4 regions of the Streptosporangium jomthongense genome follow, and region 2 is predicted to be linked to each of the others. Evidence: riboswitches for the same ligand, from Rfam matches in the RefSeq annotation. Region 2 holds a riboswitch; each other region holds the start of a gene.
What was found. Region 2 has a riboswitch for cobalamin ahead of ACFOYY_RS03390 (ABC transporter substrate-binding protein). Riboswitches for the same ligand answer to the same signal wherever they lie in the genome.
Positions count from the first base shown of each region.

Region 1: linked by a shared signal. The riboswitch ahead of ACFOYY_RS31350 (ribonucleoside-diphosphate reductase subunit alpha) and the one ahead of ACFOYY_RS03390 (ABC transporter substrate-binding protein) in region 2 are both predicted to bind cobalamin.
Region 3: linked by a shared signal. The riboswitch ahead of metE (5-methyltetrahydropteroyltriglutamate--homocysteine S-methyltransferase) and the one ahead of ACFOYY_RS03390 (ABC transporter substrate-binding protein) in region 2 are both predicted to bind cobalamin.
Region 4: linked by a shared signal. The riboswitch ahead of cobN (cobaltochelatase subunit CobN) and the one ahead of ACFOYY_RS03390 (ABC transporter substrate-binding protein) in region 2 are both predicted to bind cobalamin.

Region 1 is NZ_JBHSBC010000037.1:37,613-41,771, reverse strand. It holds gene ACFOYY_RS31350 (ribonucleoside-diphosphate reductase subunit alpha) at 1-2,233, opposite strand, end outside; cobalamin riboswitch at 2,385-2,584, opposite strand; gene ACFOYY_RS31345 (Bug family tripartite tricarboxylate transporter substrate binding protein) at 2,589-3,608, opposite strand; gene glmS (glutamine--fructose-6-phosphate transaminase (isomerizing)) at 3,700-4,159, opposite strand, start outside.
Region 2 is NZ_JBHSBC010000002.1:28,937-33,095, forward strand. It holds gene ACFOYY_RS03380 (ABC transporter ATP-binding protein) at 1-195, opposite strand, end outside; gene ACFOYY_RS03385 (FecCD family ABC transporter permease) at 195-1,259, opposite strand; gene ACFOYY_RS03390 (ABC transporter substrate-binding protein) at 1,256-2,242, opposite strand; cobalamin riboswitch at 2,436-2,558, opposite strand; gene alaS (alanine--tRNA ligase) at 2,700-4,159, shown strand, end outside.
Region 3 is NZ_JBHSBC010000012.1:231,303-235,461, reverse strand. It holds gene ACFOYY_RS12800 (CBS domain-containing protein) at 131-565, shown strand; gene ACFOYY_RS12795 (dsRBD fold-containing protein) at 633-890, opposite strand; gene ACFOYY_RS12790 (hypothetical protein) at 1,339-1,767, opposite strand; cobalamin riboswitch at 2,117-2,346, shown strand; gene metE (5-methyltetrahydropteroyltriglutamate--homocysteine S-methyltransferase) at 2,476-4,159, shown strand, end outside.
Region 4 is NZ_JBHSBC010000054.1:38,279-42,437, forward strand. It holds gene ACFOYY_RS40160 (precorrin-8X methylmutase) at 1-457, opposite strand, end outside; gene cobG (precorrin-3B synthase) at 454-1,749, opposite strand; cobalamin riboswitch at 1,769-1,967, shown strand; gene cobN (cobaltochelatase subunit CobN) at 2,081-4,159, shown strand, end outside.

The sequences.
Region 1 (4,159 bases), on a different contig from region 2:
CGTCGCAGTACTCGGGGTTCTCCAGCGAGCAGGCGATCACGTCCTGCTCGGGGAGCGACTGTGCCGCGGTGGCCGGCACAGTCGCTGACACAGCGGCCGGCACAGTGGCCGACACGGTGGTCTGCGCGATGCGGGTGGCCGGACGGGAGCGCAGGTAGTAGGTGGTCTTCAGGCCCGAGCGCCAGGCGTAGGCGTACATCGAGGAGAGCTTGCCGATGGTCGGGGTCGCCATGAACAGGTTGAGCGACTGCGACTGGTCGATGTACGGCGCGCGCGCCGCGGCCAGGTCGATCAGCGCCTTCTGCGGCAGCTCCCACGCGGTCCGGTAGAGCGTCCTGAGGTCGTCGGGGATGCCCGGGACGTCCTGGATCGAGCCGTCCGCCCGCTTGATCGCGTCCCTGATCTGCGGGGTCCACAGGCCCCGGGCCGTGAGGTCGGCGACCAGATAGCGGTTGACCTGGAGGAACTCCCCGGAGAGGGTCTCGCGCTTGAAGACGTTCGACACCTGGGGCTCGATGCACTCGTAGCAGCCCGCGATGGAGGCGATGGTGGCCGTGGGGGCGATCGCGATCATCAGCGAGTTGCGCAGGCCGGTCACGGCGATCCGCTCCCTGAGCGCCGTCCACTCCGCCGAACGGGCGGCCCCGTAGTGGTCGGGGTGCAGCACGCCGTCGGCGGCGCGGGTGTCCCCGTAGGAGGGGTGGCGCCCCCGCTCGGCGGCCAGGTCGCTGGAGGTGGCGTAGGCGGCCAGCGCGATCTCCTCGGCGATCCGGGTCGACAGCTCAAGCGCCCGCGGCGAGTCGAACGGCAGCCGCAGCGCGAAGAAGACGTCGGCCAGCCCCATCACGCCCAGCCCGACGGGCCGCCAGCGCTCGTTGGCCGCGCGGGCCTCGGGCGTCGGGTAGAAGCCCAGGTCGATGGTCCTGTCCAGGAACCTGACCGCGGTGCGAGCCGTACGGCGCAGCCGCTCCCAGTCCACACCGTCCGCGGTGAGGTGGGCCGCCAGGTTGATCGAGCCGAGGTTGCAGACGGCGGTCTCCGCGTCGCTGGTGACCTCCAGGATCTCGGTGCACAGGTTCGACAGGTGGATGACGTTGCCCGGACGGGCCGTCTGGTTCGAGGTCCGGTTCGAGGCGTCCTTGAAGGTCATCCAGCCGTTGCCGGTCTGGGCCAGCGTGCGCATCATGCGGCCGTACAGGGCACGGGCCGGGACCTGCCTGACGAACCCGCCCTCGGCCTCCGCCCTGCGGTAGGCCTCCTCGAACGCCTCGCCGTACAGGTCGGTGAGGTGCGGGACCTCCTTGGGGTCGAACAGCGACCACATCTCGTCGGCCTCGACCCGCCGCATGAACTCGTCGGGGATCCAGTTGGCGAGGTTCAGATTGTGCGTACGGCGCGCCTCCTCGCCGGTGTTGTCGCGCAGTTCGAGGAACTCCTCGATGTCGGCGTGCCAGGGCTCCAGGTAGACGCAGGCCGCGCCCTTGCGACGGCCGCCCTGGTTGACGGCGGCGACGCTGGAGTCGAGGGTGCGCAGCCACGGCACGATGCCGTTCGAGTGGCCGTTGGTGCCGCGGATCAGCGAGCCGCGCGAGCGGACCCGGGTCCAGGCGATGCCGATGCCCCCGGCGTACTTCGACAGGCGGGCGACCTGGCCGTAGCGCTGGTAGATGGCCTCTAGCTCGTCCCTCGGGGAGTCGAGCAGGAAGCAGGAGGACAGCTGGGGCCTGCGGGAACCGGAGTTGAACAGGGTGGGCGAACTGGGCAGGTAGGACAGAGTGGCCATGAGCCCGTACAGTTCGGCGGCCTCCTCGACCGTCTCCGACAGACCGCAGGCCACGCGCAGCAGGAAGTGCTGGGGGCGTTCGAGGACCTTGCGGGTGCTCGGGTGGCGCAGCAGGTAGCGGTCGTAGACGGTGCGCAGCCCGAAGTACTCGAACCTGTCGTCGGCGGCCGGGTCGACCAGCGCGTCGAGGGCGGCGGCGTTGGCGGCGACGAAGGCGGCCAGCCCGTCCTGCAGGAGCCCCGCGCCGTGGGTCGCGGCGATCGACTCGGAGAATGTCGTGACGCCGTGCTCGGCGGCCTCCTCGGCGATCAGGCCTGTCAGCAGCCTGGCGGCGGCTCTGGAGTTCTCCGGGTCGGTGATCACCCGGGCCGCGGCCTCCTCGATCGCCCGCCTGCGATCGTCCGGCGAGTGCCCGGTCTTCTCCGCCTTCTCGGCCAAGGTCTGTGTCACGTGCCACCCCTCGTGCAGGTAATCCCCGTACGGCTCACGGAGCAGGGCGCGCGTCAACGGGCGGCTCCCGGGCACGCCGGACCGCCTCGTCCCGCGGCTCTCCCTCGAAGCCCTGGACAACTCTCGTGCCGAGCGGGGACCTGGTCGGTCCCCTCTCCACACACCGCGGGCAGGTCTTCGGACTCACGGGCGTGACGCGCGCTCCTACCGGCCGTCGCTTCCCGGGCGTGGTTCACCCAGTGCTCAGTTGACGGCTTTCGTTCCCGTTCACCGCTGCGGGGCAGTCCCGGTCTCTCACCGGGTTCCCTGTTGCCTCGCCCTCGTGGGCGAACCAGCGACGACCAGGATCCTACATCTAGTGCCGCCTGACGCAACCACCCCAACAGTTTGTGTCGGGGATGCTCAGCAACCCGAGCTCGTTGAGCACCGCGCGGGTACGGCGGGTCTCCGTGACCAGCCACCGGCGGAAGTCGTCACCGCTCAGGTACGCCCGGTGCCAGCCGTTGGCCGCGCACACGGCCTGCCATCGGGGCGAGGCGTCGATCCGGTCGCACAGGGCGACCGCCCCGTCCCGGTCGCCGGGGCTCATGGCCCGGGGACCGAGCACCCCGCACCAGTCGGCGTACTCCAGGCGCACCTCCCGCTCCATCAGCGTCGGCGCGTCGATGCCGTCGATCCGCTCCCCCGAGGAGACCGCGAGCGGCATCAGCCGGCCCGTGGCGATCTTCGGCAGGAGGGAGCCGGCCGAGCCGAGGAGCGCGGCCACCCGCCCCTCGTGCAGCGCCTCGACGGCCTCGGACTCGGTCGGGTAGCCGGCGTACTCCATCAGCCTGACGTCGACGCCGAGGCACTTGCCGATCATGCCGTAGAGCACGTGGTCGGAGCCGCCCTCGGCCCCTCCCCCGACCACCAGCCGCGCCGGGTCGCGGCGCAGCGCCGCGACGAAGTCCTCGAAGGTCCGCAGCAGGGAGTTCGGGGAGACGGCCAGGACGGACCAGTCTCCGGCCAGCCTGGCCAGCGGGGTCGAGGCCGCCAGCACGGAGTCCGCGTCGGCGGTCTCGCCGCCCGCCAGCATCGGCACGCCCGCCAGGAACACCCGGCCCTCGCGCGCGAAGGGGCCCCCGACGGCGGCGAACGCGGTCAGGGCGGCCATCCCCTGGGCGCCCGCGCCGCTCACCTCGACCGCACCGGCCATCCTCTCGCCGGTCAGGATCGCGGCCAGCGCGTGGGCGGCCTGGTCCCAGCGCCGCCCGCGGACGACCGGCGCGACGATGGTCAGCCTGCGCGCCCACCCCGCACCGGGGCCGCCCATGTCACCGCAGCCCCCGGCGACCATGACCCCCAGCGCGAGCGCGAGGAATCGCCTACGGTGCATAAGCGTCCCTTCCGCCGAGATCCCCCAGATCTCTCGATACCCTACGTTGCAGATATGTCACTCTCTGCACCGCAATTGGGGCATCAGGCGCTCACTCCACGGTGACGCTCTTGGCGAGGTTGCGCGGCTTGTCCACGTCGCGGCCGAGCGCGACGGCCGCGTGGTAGGCGAACAGCTGCAGCGGGATCGACAGCAGGATCGGGTCGAGCTCGATCTCGTTCCTGGGCACCACCAGGCAGTCGTCGGCCAGCCGGGGATCGGCCTCGCGGTGCCCGACCATGAGCACCCGCCCGCCGCGCGCGCGGATCTCCCCCAGCGTGGTGAGGTTCTTGTCCAGCAGCTCGTCGTCGGGGACGACCGCCACGGTCGGCATCTCCGGGCCGATCAGCGCCAGCGGCCCGTGCTTGAGCTCGCTGGCCGGGTAGGCCTCGGCGTGCACGTAGGAGACCTCCTTGAGCTTCTGCGCGCCCTCCCTGGCCACCGGGTATCCCCTGACCCTGCCGACGAACATCATGCTCGGCGAGTCGGCGTACTTGCCGGCCAGCTCCTTG
Region 2 (4,159 bases):
GTGCCCGTCGAGGAGCACCTGCCCGGCGGTGGGGCGCAGCACCCGGTAGAGGGTCCTCAGCAGGGTCGACTTGCCCGCGCCGTTGGGCCCGGCCAGGCCGAGCACCTCACCGGGGGCCACCTCGAACGTCACCGCGCGCACCAGGTCCCTGCCGCCGATCCGCACCGAGACCTCCCGTACGGCCAGAGCGCCCATCAGGTCCTCCTGCGCATCAGCCACAGGAAGAACGGCCCGCCGACCAGCGCCGTGATGATCCCCACCGGGATCTCCTCGGGGGTGATCAGCGTCCTGGCGACCAGGTCGGCCGTGATGAGGAACGCCGCCCCGAGCAGCGCCGTGGCCGGAAGCGCCCGCCGGTGGTCGGCCCCGACGAGCAGCCGCACCACATGGGGCATGATCAGCCCGACGAACCCGATGGCCCCGCTGACCGCGACGACGGTGCCGATCACCATGGCCACCAGCACGAACAGCGCCGCCCTGAAGCGGTGCACGTCCAACCCCAGGGAGGCGGCGGCCTCCTCCCCGGCCAGCAGCAGGTTCAGCGGGCGCGAGACGCCCAGCAGGACGACGGTGCCCGCCGTCACGGCCGCCGCGGGCACCCACACCGTCGTCCACGTCGTCCCGGCGACGCCGCCGAGCATCCAGCGGACGGCCGACTGGGCCCGGTGCGGGTCGTCGGAGGTCACCACCAGGAAGCTGGCCGCCGCCGAGAGCACCTCGGCCGTCGCCACCCCGGCCAGCACCAGCCGTACCGTGGTCATCCGCCCGCCGGACCGGGCCAGGAAATAGACCGTGACCAGCGCCGCCAGCGCCCCCGCGAACGCGGCGACCGGCAGTGAGAACGGTCCGAGGAAGGTCAGGCCGAACACAGTTACGCTCACCGCGCCCACGCTGGCGCCGGAGGAGACGCCAAGCAGCATCGGATCGGCCAGCGGGTTGCGCACCAGCGCCTGCAACGCCATCCCGCAGACCGAAAGACCGGCGCCGATGACCCCGCCCAGGATCACCCGCGGCAGCCGTACGTCCATGACGACGGTCTCCCTGACCGGGGACCAGACCGGTTCGGCCAGCGCGGGGTGGAGGCGGTGCAGCAGGATGCCCCACACCTGTTCGGCGGGCAGGCTGATCGAACCGGCCGCGACCCCCGCCGTGACCGCCCCGCCGAGCAGCAGCGCGCACAGCGCGAGCGTCAGCGGGTACGGCAGGCCGGGGCGCCGGGTGACGGGCGTCGTCCGGGAGAGCCCGGTCAGGCCGCTCACTCGAACCGGTCGGGGTGGATCTGCCGGGCCAGCGACTCGACCGCCGACGGCGCCCGGACCCCGAGCACGACCGACGACAGCGGCAGCACCGCGAACCGCCTGTGCCTGATCGCCGGAACGTCGGCGAGCGCCGGGTTCGACAGCAGGAACCTCTTCTTGTCCTCGACCTTCTCCTCGCCGTAGTCGTAGACGACGATCCAGTCGGGCGCGCGCTCGGCGACCTGCTCGAACGACACGTCGGCCCACGTCTTGTCCACGTCGGTGAAGACGTTCCGCGCGCCCGCCAGCGTGATGATCTCGTCGCCGACGCCCTTGCCCCCGGCGGTGAAGGCGGTCTTGTCGCCGCTGTCGTAGACGAACAACCTGACCGGCTCGACGTCGGCGAGCCTCTCCCTGACCCGCGTCAGGGGCTCGTGCAGCCGGGTGATGAGCGCCTCGGCCCGTTCGCGCACGCCGAAGATCGTGGCGACGTTGCGGATCTCCCGGTCCATCAGGTCCATGTCCACCGGGCCTGACGGGCACTGCTCGACGTTGAGGTAGGTGTCGATCCCGGCCTTGCCCAGCGCGTCGCGGCCGCGGCCCTCCTTCTCGTCGAAGGCGCTGGAGAAACCGCCGTAGACGAAGTCGGGCTCCTCGGCCAGCAGCGCCTCGTAGGAGGGGTACTGCCTGGAGAGCACCTTCACCCCGTCGTAGGCGGCCTGGTACTCGGGCAGGACCTTGTCGTCGAGATATCCGGTGCCGGCCATCGACCCCTGCAGTCCCAGCGCCAGCATCACCTCGGTCGCGTGCTGGTTGAGGGAGACCGCCCGCCGCGGCGGGCGGTCGTAGGTCGTCCTGACGCCGCAGTCGTCGAGGGTGACCGGGAAGCCCGCGACGGCCCCGGCAGGGGCTTCAGCCGGGGCTCCGGAGGAGGCGCCGCAACCGGCCAGGAGCACGGCGCAGGACAGGGCGAGCAACAGGGACAGGGGACGTCTGACCGTCACGGACGGTTCCTCTCACGGGATCTGCACCATGGGACGGCCCTGCCGGAAGGTCACGGAACCGGCCAGGAGGTCGTCTCCGGGCACACGTCGGCGCGGAGGGCTCGTGCGGTCGTCGCCACGCGAGGTCATCCATCGGCCGACCCGCTCCTCTCCGGGGAGATCCGCCCCAGTTCGTCGAGGAGGCGACCGCGTGAGTCTCCTGGCTCTCGGGTCGATGCTCGCCCCCGTCTTCCCACCCCGCAGGGGGCGGTGACCTCGTGGGGGTCCGCTCGCCGATCACAGTGGCGGGACCGCGCCGGATTCGCACCGGCTTCCTCGTCCGCGCTCGCCTTCGCCGGTCATCATTGCACGAAGCCGTTGATGCGCTGAAGATGGCCTCCGGTTCCGGCGGCGGCTGTACGATGCCTTGTTGCAACAAATTTGCAATTGCAAAGACTGGCGGTATTCGGGAGGGCAAGTGCGGACGGCGGAGGTCAAACGGCGGTTCCTTGAGCACTTCGCGGCGGCGGGGCACACCGTGGCCGCCAGCGCGCCGCTGCCCGCCGACGACCCGACGCTGCTGTTCGTCAACGCGGGCATGGTGCCGTTCAAGCCCTATCTCCTCGGGCAGCGGACACCGCCGTCCCCCCGGGCGGCCAGCGTGCAGAAGTGCATCCGCACCCTCGACATCGACGAGGTCGGCAAGACCACCAGGCACGGCACGTTCTTCCAGATGAGCGGCAACTTCTCCTTCGGCGACTACTTCAAGGAGGAGGCGATCAGGCTCGCCTGGGACCTGACGGTCAAGCCTCGGGCCGAGGGAGGCTACGGCCTCGACCCCGACCGGATCTGGGCCACCGTCTACCTGGACGACGACGAGGCCCACGCCCTGTGGCAGGACGTGATCGGCCTGCCGGAGGCCCGCATCGTACGGCGCGGCAAGGCCGACAACTTCTGGTCCATGGGCGTCCCCGGGCCGTGCGGGCCCTGCTCCGAGCTCTACTACGACCGTGGCCCGGCCTATGGGCGAGAGGGCGGGCCCGAGGTCGACGAGGACCGTTACCTCGAATTCTGGAACCTTGTTTTTATGCAATACGAGCGGGGCGAGGGCGTCGGCAAGGAGGACTACCCGATCCTCGGCGAGCTGCCCTCCCGCAACATCGACACCGGCATGGGCCTGGAACGCATGGCGGCGCTGCTCCAGGGCGTCGACAACCTCTACGAGACCGACGAGACCCGGCCCGTCCTGGACGCCGCCGCGGCGCTGACCGGAACCAGATACGGCGTGCGCTCCGGGCCGTCCGCGGCCGAGAGCCACCCCGACGACGTCCGGCTCCGGGTCGTCGCCGACCACGTCCGCACCGCGCTCATGCTGATCGGCGACGGCGTCACCCCCTCCAACGAGGGACGTGGCTACGTGCTGCGCCGGATCCTGCGCCGGGCGATCCGCGCCGTCCGGCTGCTCGGCTACGAGGACCCGGTCCTGCCCGAACTGCTGCCGGTGGCCCGCGACTGCATGGCGCCCTCCTACCCGGAGCTGGCCGCCGACTTCGACCGAATCTCGGCCTACGCCTACGGCGAGGAGGAGACCTTCCGCTCGACGCTGCGCCAGGGCAGCGCGCTGCTCGACCGGGCCATCATCCGGACCGGGGAACGGCTGCCTGCGGCCACGGCCTTCAAGCTGCACGACACCTACGGCTTCCCGATCGACCTGACCGTCGAGATCGCCGCCGAACACGGCCTCGACGTGGACGTCACCGGGTTCAGGGAGCTGATGGCCGAGCAGCGGCGCCGCGCCCGTGAGGACACCCGCGCCAGGAAGACCGGCCACGCCGACACCGGACTGCACCGCGCCCTTCTCGACGAGCACGGCCCCACCGACTGGCGGGCGTACACGACGCTGACCACCGACTCGACGGTCCTGGCCGTGCTCCGCGA
Region 3 (4,159 bases), on a different contig from region 2:
TCCGGGTGGCCCGCCGAGAAGGCCGTGATCGTGGATCACAGTCTTTCTCTCCAGAATCGCCCCACTGAATCCGAATTTATCGGGCATAGGGCTATAGAGGCCCACAAACCTACCGTCAGGAGGGGTGACGATGACGAGAACGGAGACAGGCAGGACGGTCCGGGACCTGATGCACCCGGACGCGCGGTGCGTCGGTGAACACGACAGTCTGCGTACGGCCGCGCGGATGATGCGCGACCTGGATGTGGGCGCGCTGCCGGTCTGCGGGGACGACGACCGGCTCAAGGGGATCATCACCGACCGTGACATCGTGATCAAGTGCTGCGCAGAGGGCGGGAACCTCGACGAGACGACGGCGAGTGAGCTCGCCCAGGGGCTGATCTGGATCGACGTCGAAGGCAGCGTCGACGAGGCGCTGACCATGATGGAACGGCACCGGATCAAGCGTCTGCCCGTGATCGAGAACCACCGCATCGTCGGCATGATCAGTGAGGCCGACCTGGCCAAGGGCCTGCCCGACGACAAGCTCGCCGAGTTCGTCCACCAGGTCTACGGCCGGCGGTGAACCGGGGCCCGTCCGCCGGAGTCCGTGAGGGCGACGGCGGGCGGGCCGGTCCGTGCGCGGGGCCCCCTCACCACGAGGTAGGGCCGGTCAGCTGGGCGATGTCCGCCGAGGTGACGCTCATCAGCCTGCCGGACAGGTCGGCCAGCGCCCTGGCGGCGGCGAGCTCGTCGCCGATCTCGGCCACCGGATCGTCGGACGGGTTGCGGCGTGCCCGGCCGATCCCCGCCAGTTCCCCGGCGCCCGCGATGGGCAGGACCGCCCTGGCGAAGGTCTCGTCGCCGTCCTCGGTGATGGAGACCCGTACGTCCCACTGCTTGGATCGCATGATCTGAACCCCCGTTCTTCGTGACGGTGGCGGCGCCCGCTCTCCGGGCGCGAAGCCGTCACCTCCAGTGTCGGAGCCGTACGGCGTGACCATCAGGGACGAAGGTCCCGCCCTTGGGGGACGGGCTCCCCTAGGACCTGTTTTGCGGATCTTTCCGCCTGCCGCGGTCGCCCAGGCGGCGCCCCGCCGCGTTGTCGCCCCACCCCACGAAAACGCTCCGCGTTTGCCGCGGGGGCCCGGGGAGAATCTGTCGCCCATAACTCCGTTATGAGCTCCTCCTCCGCCTCGCGGGGCATCCACCTGGACGATCCTCGCCACGGCGAAGATCCACAAAACAGGTCCTGGGCGGGGCGTCGTGCCCTTGGGGAAACGGGAAACGGAGCGATCCCGTTTCCCGTTTCCCGGCACTCGTTCTCCGTGAGCCCGCGACGGGCTCGTCGCGAGTTCTCTAACGCGAGGTGGTGGAAACCGGCAGGCGGGACTCCTCCCGCTGTTCCTCGTGCCCCTCGCGCCGGGGGAGGGTCGCGGCGACGACCAATGTCCCGGCGATCAGGACGACGTTCTTGACGACGAACTCGCCCTCCATTGTGAGCATGAGCGGGTTTCCGTCCTTGAACGCGACACCCGGGTGGAGCACCAGGACCAGGAACGTGCCGACGAGGTGGAGCAGGAGCACGGGCAGGAACGGGCGCAGCCACCGGCCGGTGAACAGCGCCAGGGCCACCGCGACCTCGAACACGCCCAGGGCGGGCACCACGAACGACGCGGGCAGCGGCACGAAGGACAGGGTGTCGGCGACCAGGGCGCCGACCGGGCTGACGTTCGCCACCTTCAGCACGCCGAACCACAGGAACACCAGGCCAAGCGTCCCTCGCATGATGACCGGGAAACGCCGGTGGAGAATGGCGGCGACTCGCGACTTGACATCGGTTAGGGCGCTTGGTATACGCCCTTGATGGAGATGTGACCCTTTAGTCCGATACATGGTTAACTCCGATGGCTGGGGGGTTTGCCGGGTCTAATATAGCCTGCCCTTTTCTTTCGGAAATTGTAGGAAATGGGGTCTTAGGTCACGGTTGTTGAGTCGCGAAAGCGGGGGACGGAGATTTTCCCGCGACCCGCGAATTCCCCCGTACGGTTTCAGGCGGCCCGGGGCGACGGGAGAACGATCCCGCGAACCCGCCGGCGGGCCCGAATATGGTTGTCGCTCCGCCATCGGATGCGCGTAGGGTTGGGGACGCAGTCGGTTCGCCCTGCCCGCCAGGCAGACGCGTCGTAAGAGGGAACCCGGTGTGACTCCGGGACTGCCCCGCAGCGGTGAGTGGGAACGACCGCCGTCAAACGCACTGGATCCGGCAGATTGGGTCCGGGAAGCGACGGCCACTAGGTGTCAGGGCGAGACAACGGCCCGGACGTGCCCGCGAGTCCGAAGACCTGCCACTGCCCGCGTGCGACCACGCACGCGGTGACCTCGGTGACCTCGCGGGTGGGTCGGCGGCATGGGACGGGCCTGGTGCGCCCGCCTCTCCTTCGTCTCTCCCCTCGGGGCACCGGAGTCCTTTCGTGACTCGCGAAGGAGAGTTCCGTGACCGAGACTTCCTCCCCCACCGTGTACGGCTACCCCCGTCAGGGGCCGGACCGTGAGCTGAAGAAGGCGATCGAGGGCCACTGGGCGGGCCGGGTGACCGAGCGTGACCTGCTGGACGTCGCGGCCGGGCTGCGCGCAGGCAACTGGCGGCACCTGACGGAGGCGGGGGTGCGGGAGGTGCCGACCGGCGACTTCTCGCTGTACGACCACGTCCTCGACACCACCGTCATGGTCGGCGCCGTCCCCCCGCGTCACCGAGCCGTCGTGGAGACGGAAGGCCCCCTGGCGGGATACTTCGCCATGGCCCGGGGCACCCAGGAGGTCGCCCCGCTGGAGATGACCAAGTGGTTCGACACCAACTACCACTACCTGGTGCCGGAGCTGGGACCTGACACCGTCTTCGCCGCGGACCCGGCAAAACAGGTCGGCGAACTGCGCGAGGCCGTCGCGCTCGGGCACACCGCGCGCCCCGTGCTCGTCGGCCCCGTCACCTACCTGCTGCTGGCCAAGCCCGCCCCCGGCGCGGACCCGGCCTTCGAACCCATCGGCCTGCTCGACCGGCTGCTGCCCGTCTACGCCGAGGTGCTCGCCGCCCTGCGCGCGGCCGGTGCCGAGTGGGTGCAGCTCGACGAGCCCGCGCTGGCGCAGGACCGCGACCGGGCGGTGCTCGACGCCGCCGCCCACGCCTACCGTGAGCTCGGCGCCCTGACCGACCGGCCGAAGATCCTCGTCGCCGGTTACTTCGACCGGCTCGGAGACGCGCTGCCGGTCCTGGCCAGGGCGCCGATCGAGGGCCTGGGACTGGACTTCACCGGCCCGGCCGCGGCCAACCTGGAGGACCTGGCCCGCGCGGGCGGTCTGCCCGGCAAGCGCCTGATCGCCGGTGTCGTGGACGGCCGCAACGTGTGGATCAACGACCTGGGCGGGTCGCTGGCGACCCTGGCCACCCTGCTCGGCCTGGCCGGCCGGGTGGACGTCGCGCCCTCCTGCTCGCTGCTGCACGTCCCCGTCGACCTCGGGCTCGAACACGGCCTCGACCCGCGGGTCGGCCGCTGGCTCGCCTTCGCCAGGCAGAAGGTCGCCGAGGTCGTCACCCTGGCCACCGGGCTCAGCGAGGGAACCGGGGCCGTCGCCGGACGACTGGCCGCCAACCGGGCCGACCTGGCCTCACGCGAGGCCTCCGCGCTCACCCACGACCCCGGGGTCAGGGCCCGCGCCGCCGCGGTCACCCCCGCCGACACCCGCAGGCCCCAGCCGTACGGTGAGCGGGCGGCGGCCCAGCGCGCCCGCCTCGGCCTGCCGGAGCTGCCCACGACCACCATCGGCTCCTTCCCGCAGACCGGGCGGCTGCGGGCGGCCCGCGCCGACCTGCGCGCCGGGCGGATCGACCAGGACGCCTACGACGAGCTGATCGCCTCGGAGATCCGCTCGGTCCTGGTCTTCCAGGAGCGGGCGGGTATTGACGTCCTGGTGCACGGAGAGCCGGAACGCAACGACATGGTCCAGTACTTCGCCGAGCGGCTCAACGGCTACCTGGCCACCCAGCACGGCTGGGTGCAGTCGTACGGCACCCGCTACGTGCGCCCGCCGATCCTGGCCGGGGACGTCTCCCGCCCCAGGCCGATGACGCTGCGCTGGACGACCTACGCCCAGTCCCAGACGAGGCGTCCGGTCAAGGGCA
Region 4 (4,159 bases), on a different contig from region 2:
GTCCCGCCCCCTCCTCGACCATCTCCAGCAGCCTGAACAGCGCGGTCGGCGCGTTGCCGATCGCGACGACCGCCCCTTCGAGACGGTCGCGCCACAGTTCGAGGGCGGCCGCGCTGCGGGTGGTGCCGAGCCGTACGGCCAGCTCGGGCACGCCGGGCTCACCCAGCGTGCAGAGCACCTCGTTGCCCGCGGGCAGGCGGCGCCGGGTCACCCCCGAGGCGACCATCATCGCGTCGCACAGCACGGGCGCCCCCGCGCGCAGGGCCGCCCTGGCCGAGGCGACCACGCCCGGCGACCAGCCGAGGTCGGCGACCAGGTCCACCATCCCGCAGGCGTGGATCATGCGGACCGCCACCTGGGCGACGTCCGGCGGCAGGCCGTCCAGGTCGCTCTCGGCGCGGATGGTGGCGAAGGAACGCCGGTAGATCTCCGCGCCGTCCCGGACGTAGTCGGTCACGTTTCCCCTCTCAGAGCCGCCACGGCGGCCGTGGTCTCCTCGATGTCCGCGCAGTTCAGGCCACTGTTCAAGCCGCTGTCCAAGCCGCTGTCCTCCAGGAGGACCCGGTAGCCGGTCGTGGTCGCGACCACGTCGACGGCCCGTCCTCGCGGGCGGCCGCAACGTCGTTCGCAGCCCGCCCAGTGCACCGGGAGCGTACCGGGGCGGGCGGGGACGGCCGAGGGCGGGTCGCTCTCGGCCGCGATCCAGCGGGCGGCGTCGGCCCGCACGTCGGCCAGTGACTTCGCGCAGCCGGGCCGCCCCGCGCAGGCCGTCACGCCCGTCCACGGCGAGGCCGGGTCGAGGACCAGCCCGGCGGCGACGAGCCGCCCGGCGACCTCGGAGAGAGCGGCCGGGGACAGGCCGGGCAGGACGACGCCGCGCCACGGCGTCAGCCGTACCTCCTCGACGGCCAGGCCGGCCAGCAGGGCGGCCTGGGCGGAGGTCAGCCGCCCCAGCGGCACCGTGACGCCGAGCGTGTTCAGGCCTGAGGGCTGTTCGACGGTCCCGACGGGACCGTGGGAGGGCGCCGGGACGGGGGCCCGCCGTACGGGGGCGGAGGTCGTCTCCAGGGTGGCCGCGACCCGGGCGGCGACGCGCTCCGCGCAGCCGGGCAGTTCGCCGATCCGCCACACACGGCCCTCCCGCACCCCGGGCTCGGCCAGGAACGCCTCGGCGGCGGTCAGCAGCGCGGCGACCGCCGACCCCGGCGGCATCCGCAGGCCGCTGTCGGTCTCGGCCAGCAGCAACGCCACCTCGCCGGGGCCGGTCGGCAGGATCGCGGCGTCCGCCCCGAGCCAGGCCACGTCGCCCCGGCCGTCGTCGAGCGCGAACAGGAACCGCCCCGGCAGGCCGGCGAGCGCGGGCGTGCCGCACAGGCGCAGGTCGAGCTCACGGGTCAGCGGTCCCACGTCGAGAATCCCCCGACCGTCGAGGCCGCTCAGCGGTGAGGCCAGGACGTTGCGGACCCGTTCGTGGGTGGCCGAGGGCAGCAGCCCCGCCTGTGCCATGCGGGCCGCGAAGTCGTCCCCGGCGCCCAGCCCGCGCACCTGGACGTTCGCCCGGGAGGTCAGCTCGACGACGCCGTTGCCGCAGGTCTCGGCGGCCGAGGCCAGCTCGCGCAGCTGCGGGGCCGTCAGGCGCCCTCCGGGCACCCTGACGCGCGCCAGGCCGCCGTCGGCCGCGGAATGCACCTGGAGCGCCCCCGGGCACGCGTCGGGATGAGATCGTCCGGAGAAGTGACCTTTTGACACGCTGAGGATGGTAACTCCAGTTTCTTGCGGGGACCTCGCTGCCGTAGTCTCATCGTTGGCGACGGCAAAAGGGAGGAAGCCGGTGTGAATCCGGCGCGGTCCCGCCACTGTAACCGGGGAGCGAACCCCATCCAGCCACGGTCCGGCAACGGGCGGGAAGGCCGGGGGGAGCATCGATCCGGGAGCCAGGAGACTCCAGCCGTCGTAGCCGACGACGACCCGGGGCGAGGACCCCGAGGGAGGAAAGCCCTGTGCGCTGTTCGCCGTTCCCCAGCCGCAAGCCTGCACCGCCGTTCACGGCCGCGCCGCTCCCCGCCGGGGAGCGTGGCGAATGATCCTCCTGCTCTCCACCTCCGACACCGACCTGCTCAGCGCCCGCGCCAGCGGCGCGGACTACCGGCTCGGCAATCCCGCCAGGCTCACCGCGGGGGACCTGCCTCCCCTCGTCGAGGGCGCCGACCTGGTCGTCGTACGGCTGCTCGGCGGGCGCCGCGCCTGGGAGGAGGGCCTGGACGCCCTGCTCGCCGGGCCGCTGCCCGTCGTCGTGCTCGGCGGCGAGCAGGCGCCGGACGCCGAGCTGATGGAACTGTCGACCGTGCCCGGCGGGGTGTGCGCCGAGGCGCACGCCTACCTCGCCCACGGCGGGGCCGCCAACCTCGCCGAACTGGGCCGCTTCCTGTCGGACACGCTGCTGCTGACCGGCCACGGCTTCGCCCCGCCCGCCCCGACGCCCGCCTGGGGCGTGCTCGAACGCCGGGCGCGCCGCGAGGAGGGCCCGGTCGTCGGCGTGCTCTACTACCGCGCCCACCACGTCGCGGGCAACACCGCCTTCGTCGAGACGCTCTGCGCCGCGATCGAGGACGCGGGCGCCCGCGCGCTGCCCGTCTACTGCGCCTCCCTGCGCAGCGCCGAGCAGGGCCTGCTCGACACCCTGGGCACGGTCGACGCCCTGGTGGTGACCGTGCTGGCCGCGGGCGGCACCCGCCCGGCCACCGCGTCCGCGGGCGGCGACGACGAGGCCTGGGACGTCGGCGCGCTCGCCGAACTCGACGTGCCGATCCTGCAGGGCCTGTGCCTGACCGGCGGCAGGGCCGCCTGGGAGGCCAACGACGACGGCCTCTCCCCGCTCGACGCGGCGACCCAGGTGGCGATCCCCGAGTTCGACGGGCGGATCATCACGGTGCCGTTCTCCTTCAAGGAGATCGACGGGGACGGCCTGACCGTCTACGTCGCCGACCCCGAGCGGGCCTCCCGCGTGGCGGGCATCGCCGTACGGCACGCCGTCCTGCGGCACGTCCCGCCCGCAGAGCGGCGGATCGTGCTGATGCTGTCGGCCTACCCGACCAAGCACTCCAGGATCGGCAACGCCGTCGGCCTCGACACCCCGGCGAGCCTGGTGCGGCTGCTTGCCGCGATGCGCGAGCACGGCTACGACATCGGCGCCGAGGACGAACTGCCCGGCGTCACCGGGCAGGACGGCGACGCGCTGATCCACGCCCTCATCGCCGCCGGAGGCCAGGACCCCGACTGGCTCACCGAGGAACGGCTCGCGGGCAACCCGGTGCGGATCAAGGCCTCCCGCTACGCCGCGTGGTTCGCCACGCTGCCCGAGGACCTGCGGACCTCGGTCGAGGAGCACTGGGGACCCCCGCCCGGTGAACTGTTCGTCGACACCTCCGCCGACCCGGACGGTGAGATCGTGCTGGCCGCGCTGCGCGCGGGCAACGTCGTCGTCATGGTGCAGCCGCCCCGGGGGTTCGGCGAGAACCCCATCGCCATCTACCACGACCCCGACCTGCCGCCCAGCCACCACTACCTGGCCGCCTACCGCTGGCTGTCCGACGGCTTCGGCGCGCACGCCGTGGTGCACGTCGGCAAGCACGGCAACCTGGAGTGGCTGCCCGGCAAGTCGGCGGGCCTGTCGGCCTCCTGCGGCCCCGACGCCGCACTCGGGGACCTGCCGCTGATCTACCCGTTCCTGGTCAACGACCCCGGCGAGGGCACCCAGGCCAAGCGCCGCGCCCACGCCACGCTGGTCGACCACCTCGTCCCGCCGATGGCCCGCGCCGACACCTACGGCGACATGGCCAGGCTTGAACAGCTCCTCGACGAGCACGCCTCCATCGCCGCGATGGACCCGGCCAAACTGCCCGCGATCCGGGCGCAGATCTGGACGCTGATCCAGGCCGCCAGGCTCGACCACGACCTCGGCATCGAGGACCGTCCGCACGACGCCGAGTTCGACGACTTCCTGCTGCACGTGGACGGCTGGCTGTGCGAGGTCAAGGACGTCCAGATCCGCGACGGCCTGCACGTGCTCGGCGCGGCCCCGCAGGGTGCCGTCCGCGTCGACCTGGTGCTGGCCATCCTGCGCGCCCGCCAGATGTGGGCGGGCGGCATGGCGCTGCCC